DNA from 3 places in the Flavobacterium cupriresistens genome. Region 3 is predicted to be linked to each of the others. Evidence: riboswitches for the same ligand, from Rfam matches in the RefSeq annotation. Region 3 holds a riboswitch; each other region holds the start of a gene.

Region 1 (6,057 bases), 1.9 Mb from region 3:
CCAGTCAATATCAATTCCGGAATCATTGTCGTTGTTTGGAGCATTATCTGCGTAGCCGTATAAAAAGGCATATTGCACGAAGTAACTTCCTTTACCACTTTCATCAACGGCATTATCCGGTAATCTGGTGCCTTTAAAAGTGATCGACTCCTGATTTCTAAGCCATTTTGGCCAGTAATCTAAAGAATGATTATAAGCATTATTTTGCACTAGATACCCGTTTTTTCCCTGATTGTCTTTCCAGTAGATGTATTCCATATCTACAAATCCTACACTTCCTGTTGTACCACCCGGAACTGGTATTTTGTTTGGATCAGGTCTGAAATACGTGATTTCGTAATTGTGAATCGCTTTCTCCAATTTATGACCTGCTCCTTCTATTTCGTACCATTCGTCGTCAGGAAGACCATTTTTGTTTTTATCATAAGAAACCATTATTACGCCAGCTTCACTGCTTCCTCCGCGCATAGTAGCGTCTGGTTTTGGATTCGCTTCTGCCCAAAATGCATTTCCTAATACTCTAAAATCACGTTTGCCTTTTATGTTCACAATAGTATGGTCAAAGCCGAAAACAATGTAACCTCCAAAGGCACCCAGCGAAAGCAAGTCTCCATTTTTCTTAGCCAGATAACTATTGGCTCTGCTCAGGATCTTTTCAAAAGGTTCTCCGTCATTGGCGGCTGGTAAATCATTTATGAATTGTCCCGGAGCGGGTTTGAAATCAAATACTTTGGCGATGTACGTTTTAAGTTCTTTGGTTTCTTTACTTACATTTACTTTCGCTTTTTGGGTCTGTACATTCCCTTTATCGTTTATAGTTACTGTTAATTCGTAAGTACCCGTTTCTGTTGCTGCAAATAAGGCTTCTTTTGCAGTTGCGTTAGCTAAAGAATAATTTTCTGATGGTGCTGTGGTTACGCTCCAACTATAGGTGGCTTCTGTGCTTACGATCCCTTTAGAAGTTACCGTTACTATTGCAGCCCTTTGTACGCTATACCCGGAATCATCTTGTCCTGTATTCCCGTTCTCTTTACTTTCGTCACCACCGGAACAATTTACAAGCAACAATACTGCCGGCAAAAGCAACACCAATCGGAACTGTTTTAAAGCTATTTTTAACATAATTTGGTTGTTTTAGTTTTTTAATATAAAAGCAATATGCGCGGGAATATTTCCTGCTGTTGTTTTCCATTTTAATTTGCCTTCAGGCGTGAAACAATAGATGTAGCCTGTCACCACATAATTCTGAGCGTCTGAAATGTATATTTCTTTGGTTTCCGGATTTACCTGAAGCCCATACGGAATCATAATCTGTTTCTCTGTTCCGTCTGTGATGATCTGATTGCTGATGATCTTTTTAGTTCTCGTGTCTAATATGCCATAACTTACCTTATTACTATTCGTGAGATAACTCCATGAAACACCATAGAAATAGAGCAAATCATCGACGATACACATTCCGGAAACCGGAAAGTCCAATTGCATTTTTTTCTCGTCAGTTTTGGTGTCGATAACAAAAAGGTTTGAAGGTGTATCATAATAGTCACCGCGGGAACTCACATAAATATCACCACGACTGTCTATTTGCATACTAAAGAGATTTATACCCACGTCTATTTTTTTGACCTCAGTAAAGGTTTCCAGATCAATTACAGATACAGTTCTGTCGTAATTAGGTACACGGTAACCTCCTGAATTTGCTACATACAATTTGCCATTGTGTACGACCATTTGTTCCGGTTGATAGCCCACTTTTACTTTTCTTTTTATTTCTAATGTCGTAGTGTCGATCTCGGCTACAAAGCCAATTTCGGCATTGGGATCAATAGCTACGGGGCCTGAGTAGGAACTCACATAAGCCTTATTTTTGTAGAAAGCCATATAACGGCAATTGGGGACATCAATTTTTTTGATTCGTTTTGCTGTCCACTTGTCTATTACTTCTATTTTGTTCGAGCAGTTTATCACGGCGTAAACCTTGTTCCCGTATATTTTTATATCATTACCTACGTCTCCTAACTCTTTTACAACTGTCGGATTGCGTTCAGAATAAATATCGGTTGTATAGTTTCCGGTCCTGTAATTAAAGATGTCTATACTGGCCCTGTTCATCCCCATATTACCTTCGTTAAGGAGGTAAAAACCTTCTATTTTTCCGTCATTTCTTGGTGCGGCAACATTTTTGTCTGAGGATAGAAAAATGGTTTCGTCTTCTCTGCAGGAAGTAAAAGCAAGAGCGATAAATAAACTTAGCAGTATTTTTGAAAGGTTCTTTTTCATAGCGCAATACTTATTATAAATTTAAACGTACGACCCGGCATAGGGTAATTGTAGATCACCTCATAGTGTTGATTGAATGCATTGTTAACTTCTACAGTTCCTTTAATTTTATAATTTTTAACTGCGAAAGCTTTCTGTACCGAAAAATCGTGGGTGTACCAAGGCTGTACTTCATTAACCTTTATGTTGTTTACGTTTCCATTAAAACGTTTCCCTACATAGATATAACTGTAGTTGAAGTTCCATGATTCGTAGTTGGCGTTTAGTATTCCCGATCCGCTGTGCCAAGGCGTATAGGGGATTTGGTCTCCGTAAGATGAAATTTCTAAGCCTGCGAATTTTGTATAATCTCTGCTTTCAGAATAGGTATAAGTCAGATTGGCGACTAAGTTTAGTTTGTTAAAATGAGTTCCCATATTCAGAACAGATTCGACTCCTTTTCCTTTAACTTGTCCGATATTGGTCATCATCCAGCGGAATAAATTTCCGGTTGGTGCTGCTACGATCTTATCTTTGGTATTGGTATAATAACCGTCAACCTGAATCGAAAAGGCATCAAAAAAACCTTTCCCTACAGGCAAATTGTAGGTAAAACCAAGGTCGTACTGGTTCATATATTCCGGTCTCAAAGTACTGGAGCCAACCATGGTGTAATACAAATCATTAAAAGTGGGCATTCTGAAAATACGTTTTGCAAACGCTCTTAGATTAAAATCATGTCCTTTAAATGGAGTGTAACCCAAAAACAACGCAGGTGTTACTTCTGTTTTATCCGGAGCTTTTGCATTGTAGCGGACCTCTTCTTGTACATGCGTGCCTACAAGACTTCCCAAGACTTTAAGTCCTCCAAGTCGGTACGAACTGGCAAGAGAAACTAAGGCCGTATAACGTTGTGGATAAGAAAATAAGGTTTGGATTCCTTTTCTTGTTGCATTTAATCGGTTGTATTGCAAATCTGTGGATAATGACACATCCCACGTTGGCGTTATACTGTACATATTAACAGCGGAGAAATAGATTTCCTGTTGGTAGTAACTATCGTCGGATTGGGCGCCTTCGGTTACTGTTTCTCCTAAAATTTTGGTCGTATCTCGAGCAACATAATGTGTGTAATCGTAGCCGTATTTTGCTCTGGCCTGAAATTTATACTTCTCGCTAACTTCTTTCACTAAGAAAGCCTGAGCGAAAAAATTCTTATCATATTGCCTGAAACCGTCTTTGAACTTATTCGCCACAATAGCTCCCGGTGCTCCCCTATCTGAATCGTAATAATACACCTTGGCATCCCAGGAACCTTTATTTATTTTCCCGTAAAGCCCTGATTCTACTCTTAAAGCTTCAATATCACTGTTCATTCGGGTCGCTGTAGTATCATAAGCCAAAGAACCATCCTGATTGTTTCTGGTGTATCTGTATTTGTACTGCCCATTAGACTTGATGTATTCCGAACTTACACTCATGCTTACTTTATCGCTCAACTTCTGTTCCCATCGGAATGAAGGATTGATATAGTTGATAGACATCGTTTTGTAACGTACTAAAAGATTCGTTTTTTTTGTGCCTTCAAAAACAGGTCGTTTCGTTCTTAAGTAAATCGTAGAAGCCGCAGCAAAGTCTTTGGCAGATTGAAATATTTCGCTTTTTTGTCCGTTGTACATGGTTAAAGATTCCATGTCGTCTAAGGAATATTTCCCTAAATCTGTAACTCCGTTTTGTGCATTACCCAGTTGAATTCCGTCATAAAAAACACCTACATGATGGGTTCCCATATTACGTACATCAACCGTTTTAAGGCCACCAAGTCCGCCATAGTCTTTGATTTGGGTTCCTGCAAAATACCGTAGTGCGTCGGCAACGTTATGACTGGCCAGGTTTTCGAGTAATTTCCCTGAAAGCGTTTGTACGGGAATTACCTCCTGATAGGGTTTTGATTTTAAGATTACCTCCTTTAAAACCCGTAAACTGTCCTTTTTTACCTGAGCTTGAGGTAAAAACGGGATCAATACAATAAAAAAGAATACAAGCGTTTTTGTGGTATTATGCATCACTGATTTTATTAAATAAACTTTCAGAGATGTAAATAACAAGAAGCAATAAGACACATTCCGACTATAAAAATAGCAGGGAATATTCTTGTTCTTCAACTTTATACCACGAAAGTCTTAAACTATGTGATTATGGCAGGTCTCCTGACTTATTCTATCTTTAAATCAGCCTTCCCATCGCTGTAGCAAACAGTGGCATTAGAAACGTTTAAAGACTTATATAGAACTTACAGTAGCGGGTCTGCTCAGGATTTACACCTGATTCCCTTTTAACTATTCTCTAAAAAAACTTAGAAAAATAGACCAAAATCTGCGGCAAATATACAATTATCTTTATAATATTAAGAACTATTTAATACAATTGCTCTTACCCTAATAAAATAAAAACATCTTCCGAGTGAAAAGACTTTTAATTACTGGTATCTTATTGAATCCAAATAAGTAGAAAACAACAAAAAAAAATAAAACCAAAAAGCCGAAAACGTAAGTTTCCGGCTTTTTAAATTTTTGGAATTTGGAATTCACATTATTGTCATTTCGACGAAGGAGAAATCACACACGCTGAGCACGCACTGTATGGAATATTGGATGTAATTTCTCCTTCGTCGAAATGACGAAAAAAACAAATTAGCGTTTGGAATTTGGAATTCAGACTATTCATTTCTAGGTACGAGAAATCACAATAGTATTTTCGCTTAAGAAAGGAAAATCTTTGTCGAGTTACGTGTGTGATTTCTCCTTTGTCGAAATGACAAAAAAAGGGGCTGAAATTCCAATACTAAAATTCCAAGTTCCATACTTCTCCCAAATGTCACCCTGAGCGAAGTCGAAGGCTTATTCCCGAAATCGCCTATCTTTTAAACATAATGCCTCTAAATTCGAAATGACAAAAAAAAACAAATTAGCGTTTGGAATTTGGAATTTCAAATATTAAATTTTAACTCCTCTTATCCGGTCTGATAATCATTCTCAAAGACTGATCTCGTGCAAAATAAGCCACCATCCAGTTCCAGAACGTATTCAGTCTGTTTCTATAAGTAATCAACGATATTAAGTGTATAAACAACCAAATAATCCAGGCGAAAAATCCTTTAAAATGCCATTTTGGACTTGGTAAATCTACTACCGCTTTATTTTTCCCTATAATAGCCATCGAGCCTTTATCGTTGTAAGTAAAAGCTTTAAGAGGTTTGTTGTGAACCATCGCTTTAAAATTCTTAGCCAGATTTAACCCTTGTTGAATGGCAACCTGAGCTACCTGAGGATGCCCGTCGGGGAATTTTTGATCTCCGGCTAAAATAGCAGTATCGCCAATGGCATATACATTTTCAAGACCATTCACTTTATTGTATTGATCCGTTGCCATACGTCTGCCACGACCATAACTTTCTGTTGGAATACCCTCAAAAAGTTTAGCCGAAACACCGGCTGCCCAAATTAGATTTTTGGTCTGAATCGTTTCTCCGTTAGCAAAATGAACGGTATCATTAATATAATCGGTAACACGGCTGTTTAGTTTTACTACAACTCCCAGTTTGGTTAACGCTTCTAAAGTATCTTTTTGTGAAGCTACACTCATTGGAGCCAGTAAAGCATCTCCTCCGTCTACTAAATAGACATTGCTGGCAGATGTTTCTAATTCCGGATATTCTTTGAGTAATATATTTTTACGCATTTCAGCAAACATTCCTGAAACTTCCACTCCGGTAGGTCCTCCACCGGCTACCACAAT
Region 2 (6,057 bases), 2.0 Mb from region 3:
TTTTGTTTTCCATTCCAAGAGCACTTCTGCACCATACGCTCTAACTTTGTCTGTGTTTTCCGGAGACCAAACATCACCGCTGCCTTCTTTAGGAACCCAGCGTAACAAGTCCCGAATTGCATTGTAATATGCAGTTACAGAAAGAGTGAAATTTTTTGTAAAAAACTCATTGCCAATTTCACCTTGATAAGAAGTTTCAGGTTTCAAGTCAGGATTACCGCTTCCTTGCCAAAATAAGTCATTGTAAGTGGGCATTCTGAAATTCTTTGATGCGTTTAATTTTATACGATAAAAGTCTGTGAATTGGTATCTTGTTCCAAAAGAAAAAAGAAATGGATTTCCGTAATTGTCGGTTACTTCTTGACGAATACTGGCGGTATAATCCCATCTGTCCGTTACTAAATGACGCAATAACAAACTGGCAGAACCGATTTCTCTTTTTACATTATTAATACTTGAACCATATCCTTTATTTCGAGTGTAATCGATAATAGCATTTAATTTGATTTTATCATTTACATCAAAGGCTAAATCATATTTTAGAATAGAAGTCTCAACTTTTCCATAGGTAAAGAGTTCCGAATTAATGTTTCCAAAATACTTATAAGATTCTCCAATATGAGCAGCTCTTAACTTAGAAGTAAAACGATCAAAAACACTTTCCCATTCTAAAAGATTACGGGTGTTAAAATCATTGTATTTTGCTTTAGTATCACTTGGAGAAGTGAGTGAGAAGTGACGTTCTGAATCGTAAAACTGACTGTATAATTTTAAGGTGTTTTTCGGATCAATTTTATATCCAAATGAGGTATTCATACTAGTATTATAGTACGCACCATTTAGATTTTTTTGATCGATTGTTCCCGGATATTTAAAATCATTTTGAGAACTGTTTCTGGAAATACTGACTTGAAGACTGTACTTTTCTGATGCTATGGCAGCACGGTAATTTGCGCTGTAGGTGTCAAAACTTCCACCGCTAAAAAACAAATGATTAGAGAATTGTTTTTTGAAACTCAAATCATTATTAAGGTGAATACTTCCGCCGATAGCGCCACTTCCGTATAAAATACTTCCCCCTCCGGCTTTTACGGCTATGGAATTAAAATCACGTGTCCCGATCGTATTAAAGTCAGTTTGACCTAAAAATTGGGAATTAATATTGATTCCGTTCCAAATGACTGCGGTTTGTGCGCTGGTTGTCCCTCTAAAGGAAGGTCCGGAAGTCATTCCGAGTCCGTTTTCTTTAAAATAGATAACCGTATTGTAATTTAAAAGAGAGGTTAAGGATGATTGATTTCTGTTAATTACAGAATCATTCAAGGTTTGAACAGATTGTGTGCCCGAGTATTTTTTAAGATTGGTGTCCGAAACAATCACTTCTTTCAATTTTGTTATAGAATCATTCTGTGCCAAAAGGATCTGACACAATAAGAGCAAACAAAAAGACAACCGTTTTTTTAAAGTCATAATTTCTAAACTCTTGTTCCCGAGAGTTCGATATTAGTTACAAAGGCAGGTCTCCTGGCTCGCGTCTTGTTGTTTACCTTCCCATTCGCCAAAGCGAGCAGTGGTTTTGTAGTTAACAACAAGCATTCATTTCTGAACTAAGCTTACAGTTGCGGGTACAGCTCAAGTTTTTACTTGATTCCCTTTTTAATGTGCTAAATAAATCAGTAACACAACCTTAAATTTTTTGCAAAGATAAAGTTAAAATTATTGAATTTTCAAATTTGGTCTGTTTTTTATGTGAATTCCTAAAACAAATTTACAGCTGTAGGTTTATTTTGACGACTTGTCCAAAATCGACTTTATTCTGAAAAGCATCTTTCAGCGGGAGTGAAGTATGGTGGCAAAGCAGGCTTCTGATGACTCCTGCATGGGTAACAATAATTATCGGTTGGTCTGCTTTTTTTGAAATTTGCTCTGATAAAAAAGCACCGGTTCTGTCATGTAATTCAATAAAAGATTCTCCGTTTGTAGCGTGAACAGTCACAAAATCTTCCATCCACGGATTAAGTTGTTCGGGTAGAATGTCATTCCAGTTTTTCATTTCCCAATCTCCAAAATTCATTTCCATTAGTCTTTTGTCTTCCTGGTAAGAAATGGTTTTGATTTCGTTTTGAATGTGTTTTGCTAAAATTACACAGCGTTGTAAAGGGCTTGAGAAGAGAATCGCTTCTTGTGGCAATTGTGAAATGATATTTTCAAAAATAAGTTCAAAAGGTTCTGCTAGAGCGACATCAGATTGTCCGTAGCAAATGCCCTTTTCGCAGATCGTTTCGGTATGACGTACTAAATAAATTTCCATATCAAAAGAAGCGCTAAATAATAAACAACTTCACACACCTGTTGCGTAGCTCCCAAGCAGTCGCCCGTATAACCGTCAATCCATTTCTGAAAGTAACGCGCTAAAAAATAACGGGTCAAAAAAACAGGAATTAAAACCAAAAGAATCTGGTATTTGAAATAGGAAAGCACAAGTAGAGGGACTAATCCAAAGAAAAAGGAACCCAAAATTTCTTTCCAGGTATTGCTTTTAGCAATGGGTTTGCTTTTACTTGAAGCATCATCACGCGAATACTCATGAGTGAAAATGATACTAATCGCTGCCAAACGACTCAAAGCATGAGCTGAAACAAATAATAAGAAAATTTGAAAAAGTGCTGTTGAATCCTGAACTTGAAAAGGTGCTATAGATTCTGAAAGCAGTTTGAACTTTAATAAAAAAAGCAAAACCAAACCAATGGCACCATAGGCACCAATAGCGCTGTCTTTCATAATGAGTAGTATTTTTTCCTTGGTCCAGCCTCCGCCAAAACCATCACAAACATCTGCAAAGCCATCTTCATGAAAAGCTCCTGTAGTTAATATAGAAGCAATAAAAGCGAGTATCACAGCTGTTTCTACCGACAGAAAAAGAGAAAAAAAATAAAATGCCAAAAAGGAAATACTTCCAACAATCCAGCCTATCAAAGGGAAATAGCGTGTTGCTTTATTTAGATAATCGGGATTATGATCAATGTTTTTTGGACATGGAATCCGGGTGTAAAACATGAGCGCAGTGAAGAATATATGGAGTTCTTTTTTCATTGGTAAGAGTATGTAGTTATTTGGCTAAAGCCAGTTTGATTGCTTTCATGAAACCAACATCTAAAGATGTTGGCAATTGAATCTGTACAAAGGCTTTCTTTTTTTGAAATTAATGTTTTTCTGAATTTTTAGTGGATTTCTATTTGGTGTTTTTTGTAAAATTATAGTAAAAGAAAAGGTTATTTGTGATTTGAAATGTTTTTATTGAATTGCCTCCAGATTTATCTGGAGGTTATCAAGTTTAAATTAAAAAGGGTTTTAGTCAAATTTTATGCATATAACTATTTGAGATTCTATTTGTCTTTACAGTGCTATAAATTTCATAGATTATGTTAGGGACTATTTTTTTATTGAATTGCCTCCAGATTTATCTGGAGGTTACCAAGTTTAAATTAAAAAGGGCTTTAGCCAAATTTTATGCGCATAACTCTTTGCGATTCAATTTGTTTTTGCTGTATTATAAATTTATAGATTGTGTCAGAGCTGTTTTTTTATTGAATTACCTCCAGATAAATCTGGAGGATTATAAAATTTAAATTAGAAAAAACTTTAGCCAAATTTTATTTAGGATTTATTTTTTGAAACCCAAATTTTCTAATAATCTCATCATATTCTTCTTGAAATGTTTTATTCTTATGGTGTAATTCTTGATTTTTTATATAATACCTTACCTTATCAACTATTGATTCAGAAACGGAGATATCAAAATACTCATCTTGCCATTCAAATTTTTCTTTAGTTAACTTATTTTTATTAATCCAAAAAGAAGATTCGCCTTTTATTAAGTGCATAATTTTTTGAATACTTTGATCGGCACCTAATGAAATTAAACAATGACAATGATCTGAGTACCCATTTATGTGATCAATGTAAATTCCTTTTTCTTGGGCATTCACTTTGATATGTTTCCATACTTTTTCTCGTAATTCGAAAGAACTTAAGTGAGGAACCCTGTTTTTTGTACTCCAAACAAAATGAATATAAATTTTAAGAAAAGGCATATTCTACATATTAAAAGTTACTTTTTGCTAACCCCCGCATTTTCAAAAGTAGCCATTTCATTCAGAAAAGCTTCTGCCGATTTTAAAATTGGAAGAGCAATCGCGCAGCCTGTTCCTTCTCCCAAGCGTAAATCTAAATTTAGAATAGGTTTCGCTTCTAAATAGTTTAATAATTTCTGATGGGCCTGCTCGGCTGAAACGTGGCAAAAAACGGCATTTCTTTTAATATTCGGATTTATTTTCGAAGCTATTAAATATGCTACACTACAAATAAAGCCATCGACCAAAATCAACATTTTACGATCATAAGCAGCTAGCATACCACCCGCCATTTGTATAATTTCAAAACCTCCAAAATAAGCCAATTGCTGTTGCATTTCCGTTTGACCTGCATAATTTTCAATCGCTTTTTTCAGTATGTTTTGTTTTTGGATCAGTTTTTCGTCTTCAACACCAGTTCCTCTTCCAACACATTCTTCGATCGGAAAACCCGTTAGAAGACTCATTAATACTGCTGCTGTAGAGGTGTTTCCAATTCCCATTTCACCAAAACCAATGCAATTAGAATCCGTTTCTGCGATAGCATTTACAATGGATTTTCCTTTTTCAAAGCACAATTGCAGCTCCGTTTCGCTCATAGCGGGAGCGTGTAAAAACGATTGTGTTCCTTTTGCAATTTTGGCATTTATTAATTTGGCATTTGTTGGAAAATCATAGTTCACACCCGCATCTACAATAGATAATGTAATGTCATTTTGTTTGCAGAAAACATTTATTGCCGCGCCCTCTTCGAGAAAATTAGCAACCATTTGGCGGGTAACATCTTGTGGATAGGCACTGACACCATGATTTGAAATTCCATGATCGGCTGCAAAAACAACGATATTTGGACTTTTTATTTTAGGATTTAAAGTTTCAAAAACATGTCCCATTTGCAAAGCCAAGGTTTCTAAAATGCCCAAAGCACCGATAGGTTTGGTTTTAGAATCTATTTTTTCCTGCAAAAGGGTATTGAAATCCGATTGGTCCTTAGATGCTGATTGTGGATTTATTTGAAGATTCGAAACCACACTTTCAAGCACATTAGTAATTTCGGTCACATCAGGGACTTCCGATTTTTGTTTCCAGTTGAGTTGTTGCAACATCGGCTGGTTATCGTAATTGGTAGCCGGTTTTCCGATACAGAAATAACCAAGGGGTTCGATGTTCTCCGGTAGATCGAGTATTTTTTTGAATTGATAATAGTTTAGAATAGAAACCCATCCCATCCCAAAACCTTGTTCAGTAAGCGAAAGCCAAATGTTTTGTGCGGCACAAACGGAACTAAATTTAACCGCTTCATTACTTCCAACCGTTCCAATAGTGAATTGATTTAAAACCGCTCGGTCATAAGCGATAATAAGTCCAATTGGAGCTTCTTCAATCGCTTCTAATTTCAGCGATTTATAATGCTCTTTTTGCTCTGGATTGTCTGTAAGAGCTTCGGCTTTTTTATTATACTCTAAAAATAAATTTTTGATGGCACTTTTAACTTCAGTCGATCTGATGATGTAGTATTTTGTAGCATCAGTTAAACCAACAGAAGGAGCCCAATGTCCTGCCTGTAAAGCTTTGTTGATTACTTCATCAGGTATTTCCTCTGCGGTGAAATGTCGGGTGTCCCGACGTGATTTTAAAATATCGTCTAAATAACTCATAAGCTTGTAAAATTACAATATTAAAAATTCCAAATTCCAAAAAGCGAATAAATGCGTTGGAATTTGGAATTTGAGATTTGGAATTTACTACAACTAGCCTTTTATTTTAACCGGAATTCCAGAGACCATCAAAACAACCTCATCTGCTTTTGAAGCCAAAAATTGATTCATCCAGCCTTGCAACTCGGTAAATTTCCTTCCGATATGAGTTTCTGCGTGAACGCCCATTCCAATTTCATTAGTAACAATGATCAAGATCGCGTCTT
Region 3 (6,057 bases):
TTTAGTTAATTGTTGAAAACCGTAATTCGTTACGGTTTTTTTCTGCCCAAAAGTGATTGGAGTAAGGAATTGTTATGAACACGAATTACACGAATTTTCACTAATCAATTCGCGCAATTTGTGGCGTTTTTTTTGAAGCTAAATTTTATGGAATGTTTTTATGAACACGAATTACACGAATTTTCACTAATCAATTCGTGTTAATTCGTGTAATTCGTGTTTTTTTTTAGGTTAGACTTTATCGGGATGTTTTTATAGCCACGAATCTCACAAATTTCCACTAATCAATTCGTGTTAATTCGTGTAATTCGTGTTTTTTTTTAAGTTAGACTTTATCGGGATGTTTTTATAGCCACGAATCTCACAAATTTCCACTAATCAATTCGTGTTAATTCGTGCAATTCGTGTTTTTTTTTAGGTCAAACTTTATCCGTATGAAAAGAAGACTCGAATGAAAGATTTCGTCACTCTGTAGAAAAAAGTAATCCTTTCAATCCTTTTAATCTGTGGCAGATCTTTTTTTTATTTCGCCACAGATTAAAAGGATTTTTCTGGTTTGTGGTCTTGTGCTTTTGACTAGACAGAAATCTTCATAAAGACGCTGCAACTTTTGGACATGATTTAAATAACATTTATTTTTGAAGCGATTTTTTATTCATTTGCTTTTTTTTCATAACTTTAGTTATCAATGTTGGGATGAAAAATAAAATCTTAAATTAACCCTTTTAATTATAAAATTATGGTAGTACAATATAAAGGTGAACAATACGGAAAGGAGACACAATTTACAATAAGAATCATTGGTAATAACCTTTCTAAAAGCAGTTCAAATTATCAAATAGATTTATTGGTAGGTGACAAGCAATTGCCAACTTTTACCACGTCTATTCACCAGAGTTTATCAAATTGCCTGAAAGAGATCTATTTGTTCAGAAAACATAACGGGATTAAATTTGATGCTTCTTCTGAAGTAATAAATCCTAAATTAGTGCCTTACGATAAGGTTTTGTACGATTATAATAAGTATGCTTTGTTTATGGCTTAGGTCATTTTACTTAGTAAAAATACGGAAGACTGTCTATTGAGATGGTCTTTTTTTTGTTTTCATAGAGGAGGATTAGTGCTTTACAAAGAAAAATGTTTGACACGAATTTCACGAATTGGCACGAATTATTTTGTTGGTTATGTTTTTTTGCTGCGTAATGCTTGTCTTTTCGATGTAAGGAGAAATCACACATGTTATGTATGTTTTTTATGGAATATAGATTCTTGTGTAGGCTTAACCGCAAGGGTTGCGAAGTTTAATTATAGTATAGTAAATCCTTTTAAATTTTGTACCTATTTTTTTTCACGCAGATTTAGCAGATTAGGCTGATCTGTTTACCTCTTATAAAAAATCTGTTCAATCTGCTAAATCTGCGTGAAAAAGAAAAACTCAGCGCTCTTTGCGGTTAAAAAACAGCAGACAAATGATCTATAAAATAACCACAAAGAGCGCTAGGTTTTATATAAAGTTCACGATGGTTTCTCGTATAAACCAATAGCTTGAAGCTATTATAAATTCAAATCTTTAAAACCAGAAACTTCGGTAGAAACTTCCCCTAGCCATCCACCTTCGGCACGGTTTGAATTGTAGACTTTGATGAAGTTAATTCCTTGTAGTTTTACAGGGTTTCCTTTTTTATCTACGGACCAATTGATATCGATTTGGGCTTTTTCATCGGTGTTGGACCAATTGTCGGCATAGCCCCAGTCGTAGGCGGGGTTTACCCAATACGTGCCTGTTCCGGATTTATCGAATAGGTTGGCTTTTAAGAAAGTTCCTTTTAGGGTAATGCTGGTGCCTTTCCAGGTTGGATAGAAAGGATTGCTGTGATAAGCATTTTTAGAGATATAACCCGTTTGCCCTTGATTATCAGTCCAACGAATGTAATTGGGTTCCGATGGGTTTTCAGGTTCACTTTTGGGTTGGTAATACGTCAGCTCGTAATTTTTGATGGTCGTTGGTTTATTGTGCTCTGAACCTGCAATTTCGTACCATTCGTCATCTGCTTTTCCGTTGTTGTTTACATCGCTGGAAACCATTATTATACCGGGTTCGGCCCAATTGCTAAACGCGTTTCCAAGGACAATAAAATCGTTGCCTTCTTTATTGATAATTGTGTGGTCAAATCCCATTACGATATAACCTCCAAATCCGCCAAGACTTACCAAGCTTCCTGTTGTAAGTGTCGTTTCTGCTTTTTTTCGCATGGTTTCGTCAGTGTCTTTTACAGTTGCTTCGGGTAGCGCATTTGTAAATTGCCCGGGAGCAGGAAAGAATTCAAAGACATTTTTGACTCCGTTCAGATAGGTTTTTTCATTTACATTAACGGTGATTTTTTTAAAGATTTCACCGGAATTGTTTTTTACTCTAAAGTCAATTTTATAGGTTCCGGCTTGTGCAAACACGTACATTAGATCAAGTGTGGTCGCAATTATTTTTCCATTTAACAGCCAGGTATAAGTCACGTTATCCGGATTTTTAAGTTTAGGCTGGAGGTGAAACCATTGCATTTTATCAATTGTAAAACCATTTGTTGGTTCATCAAATGTTACTTCCGGTAATACCACTTCGGAAGGTGTCTCATCTTTGGAACATCCGGTGAGGAATAGAGTTGTGGCTAATGCAATTAAAATTTTATTCATAAACGAAAAGAGTATTATTTTCTATTCTTGTTTTTGCTTTAAAAGCGAAAAAAACGAAAACGAAAACCAAATTTGAATTTGATGTTTGTGTCCGGCCTTAAAGTTTTGCTCCACGAAAACTTTAAACTATTAAGCAGTGGCAGGTCTCCTGACTTGTTTCCATTTTGAGCAACCTTCCCACATTTCTAAAAATGCAGTGGCAAAAGATTAGATTTTGAAGATTTGAAAAATCAACAGCAATCTGTCAAAATGTTGCATGAAACTTACAGTAACGGGCTTGTTCAGGATTTGCACCTAATTCCCTTTTAATCAACTACACCGAAAAATGCAGTTGAACCATTGCGCGTACAAATGTAAATAAACTCTTTGGTGCTTTTAATGTTAATTTCAAAAAAAAATAAGCGTCTTTTGTTCTTTCGACGAAGGAGAAATCGCATCCCATATTCTACGACAATTTGCTTTGCTTACGTGCTTTTTTGTACGAAAAATTTGTTAAATAATTCTTGGGTATCTTATATGATAACCGTTTTTAGAAAATATAATGTCAAATTTGAATTAAAATGGAAAAACATGAAAACACAACACACAGAACCGTTCGTATCACTTTTAGAAGTAATGAACAAGGGAGGGTATTTTACAAAACTAAAACCGGACAATACAAATAATTCGTTTGAAGTAGCGCTAAAAGTATCTTCTTACAGCGAATTAAACCTAATGGTTTCTACTTTACTTAAAGCAAGTATTAGTGTACTTAAAAATGAGGATCCTTATTTATCAGATAGTATGTCTGAGCAGGAAATAGATATAGCGACTTTGCTCGATATGGCCTTAAAACTTCTTCCGGATGATGAAATGGAATTGTTCGATGAAGTACATAAACTTCGTTTGAATGCTGATCATTGATTTGATAGGATTAGTTTAGTACACATAAAAACGCCTTCTAGATATCAATTAAAGGTTCTTTTATGAGTTATTGTCACCCTGAGCGAAGTCGAAGGCTGGTTAGGTAAAAGGGGCTTCGACTCCGCTCAGCCTGACAAATGGAAGAGAGATAAGAAAAATTGCGTATTTTTATTGCTTAGTAATCTATGTGCTAAAATTAATTGTATCCAACGGATTTATTTGATGATTTTGTAGTTTTTAGAGTCGTCCGACTTTACCGTTTTATAAATATCAAAAAGAATAAAAACTGCAGTAATAGGATTGACAAATAAAAACAGGTCTAAAAAACCGCCGTGTGTAATTTCAAAGAGAGCAAGTATTAAAAACAGTGCAAATAAAAGCAGATTAAAAATGCCGAAAAAGCAATAAAGAAAACTTAAACTTAATTTGTTCTTCTTATCGTTTTTAAAATAAAAGAATCTTAATAGTATTAAAATCACTCCAATTGCCCCGGAAATCCAACAACTGTTCAGGTAAAAATCAAGAACTTCGAACCCATGAAACCAGCCAGGTGATTCAAAGAAGTAAATGAAGAAAGCACAAATTGTCCAAATATTTGTTATGATCAGGGAGAAGGTTAGATTTTTAAAAAGGGTTTCTTTCATGTGTTGGTTTCTTTTGGTTATAAATAAAGTTTTGATGTAACACTGTGTAAACATTAATAGTGCCAGAATGTGAATAACAATAGTATTTAATTCTTGCTCTCAGTAAATTTTAATTCAGTTCTTGAAAGACTTTTTTGTAATTGTGTGAAATGTAAAAAGGGCAGAACCTTATAGAATGGTTCTGCCCTTTTTTTATTCTTTATAGTTGGATTGCGGAAAATTTTAACGCAAAGCTCGCAAAGATTTTCTTTTACACGCAGATTTGCTTCGCCAGTTCGCTATCGCTCGGGTAGCTGATTAGGCTGATCTTATTTATCTCTCAAAAAAATATCTGTGCAATCTGCTAAATCTGCGTGCAAAAAAACAAGTATAAAACTAAAAAGAATTCGTAATACTATAACTAAACTTTGCGTGCGGTTATCTCCAGTTTAAGCATAACTTTTCATTTTCTGAACGATTTCCATATAACGATTTTCAAAAACTGTTTGCTCAACAGGAACCACAACCGATTGGAATAATTGCATCAAATTATCAGCGTGATTGGCTACTTTTGTTGTTTGAAGGTTGTAATGAATGAATTTTATCCAAAGCAATGCTTTTAGTTCTGTTTCATTCTCATTCCACATTTTCATTTCTACCAGTAAAACATTATCGGTATATTGAATCAATTGAGACTCGATTACTACAGTTTCCATTGTAGAGGCCGGTCTCATATAACTGATCTGATTGGAAGCTACAACCCAGCTCAGCGCGGTTGTTTTCATCAATTTAAAAATATCAAGATTGTAGTGTTCTGCAATTTGGTCTTCACGGGTATTAATGAAATATTCAAGGTATTTTGCATTGTTCAAATGATTGAAAGGATCACAATCCTGAAATCTGATTTTTCTTTTTGTTTTTAATACTTTTTCCATTTTTAATTAAATTATCACATACCGATTGGTATATGTAGGGTTAAATTTTTTTACTTTTTTATGTTTTTAATTAGTATGTCATCAATGAAATCCATTGCATGCGTAATGTAGGAGTCGTCATTGTGTGTGAATGCCAAAAGAGAACTGCCTTCTATCATAGTTAAAATGAGTTGTGCATATTTGTTTACATCGGTATCCGGTTGAATTTCATCTTTGCTAATCCCTTCGCTGATGATATCGGTTAGTCCATTAATGAATTTTTGAGATAACTTCTCGGCAGCTTCGAACAATAGAGGATTTACAAATTTGGTGTCAACAGAAACCCGTAACATCGGACAACCGCCTCTGTCCTTGAGTAAATCGTAATAGGAGCGATGGTAGTTGGTTATAGTGTGTAATTTGTTAATAGCACCTTCCTTAGTCGCCACCAGCTTAAACAACGGAATTATAGCAATACCGACATTAAGTTTAAAGGCTTGCAATGCCAAATCTTCTTTGTTGGCAAAATTGCAATAAATAGCCCCTTTGGTCAGCCCCGTAGCCTTTGTAATATCCGACAAACTGGTTCCAATATAGCCTTGTTTATTAAAAACGGGCGCAATTTTATCCAATATAAATTCAGAAGTATTCATGGCTTGTTTGGATTTGTGACTAATAGTAGGACAAATATAAGAAACAAATACCGATCGGTATGTGAGAAAATGTTTTTTTATTTTAAATAATTTGTTTTACTAAATTTTGGAAGAATGTTTGGGTTCTTGTTGCTGTTAGCAACAAGATTAGTGTTAGCATTGGTTTAGAGACTAAGATGCTCGCTGGCAATCCTAAAAAACAAACAAAAGCTATCGGACATCGTTTTATCAGAAGTCTTTGAAAGTGGGTAATTTAATGAAATTTACTGCTATATT

Evidence for each region. Region 3 has a riboswitch for cobalamin ahead of LNP23_RS09250 (PKD-like domain-containing protein). Riboswitches for the same ligand answer to the same signal wherever they lie in the genome.
Region 1: it holds a riboswitch for cobalamin, as region 3 does, so the genes downstream of both, LNP23_RS16765 (TonB-dependent receptor) here and LNP23_RS09250 (PKD-like domain-containing protein) in region 3, are expected to answer to the same signal.
Region 2: it holds a riboswitch for cobalamin, as region 3 does, so the genes downstream of both, LNP23_RS00505 (TonB-dependent receptor plug domain-containing protein) here and LNP23_RS09250 (PKD-like domain-containing protein) in region 3, are expected to answer to the same signal.

Annotation. Positions count from the first base shown of each region.
Region 1 covers NZ_CP087134.1:3,957,019-3,963,075, forward strand. Annotated here, with positions in the region: gene LNP23_RS16755 (cell surface protein) at 1-1,122, opposite strand, end outside; gene LNP23_RS16760 (DUF5074 domain-containing protein) at 1,135-2,280, opposite strand; gene LNP23_RS16765 (TonB-dependent receptor) at 2,277-4,325, opposite strand; cobalamin riboswitch at 4,443-4,648, opposite strand; gene LNP23_RS16770 (NAD(P)/FAD-dependent oxidoreductase) at 5,263-6,057, opposite strand, start outside.
Region 2 covers NZ_CP087134.1:98,682-104,738, reverse strand. Annotated here, with positions in the region: gene LNP23_RS00505 (TonB-dependent receptor plug domain-containing protein) at 1-1,470, opposite strand, end outside; cobalamin riboswitch at 1,498-1,705, opposite strand; gene cobC (alpha-ribazole phosphatase) at 1,769-2,311, opposite strand; gene LNP23_RS00495 (adenosylcobinamide-GDP ribazoletransferase) at 2,296-3,093, opposite strand; gene tnpA (IS200/IS605 family transposase) at 3,654-4,094, opposite strand; gene cobT (nicotinate-nucleotide--dimethylbenzimidazole phosphoribosyltransferase) at 4,112-5,791, opposite strand; gene cobU (bifunctional adenosylcobinamide kinase/adenosylcobinamide-phosphate guanylyltransferase) at 5,885-6,057, opposite strand, start outside.
Region 3 covers NZ_CP087134.1:2,071,836-2,077,892, forward strand. Annotated here, with positions in the region: gene LNP23_RS09245 (hypothetical protein) at 740-1,045, shown strand; gene LNP23_RS09250 (PKD-like domain-containing protein) at 1,555-2,688, opposite strand; cobalamin riboswitch at 2,810-3,044, opposite strand; gene LNP23_RS09255 (hypothetical protein) at 3,259-3,591, shown strand; gene LNP23_RS09260 (acyl-CoA thioesterase) at 4,664-5,149, opposite strand; gene LNP23_RS09265 (TetR/AcrR family transcriptional regulator) at 5,200-5,781, opposite strand.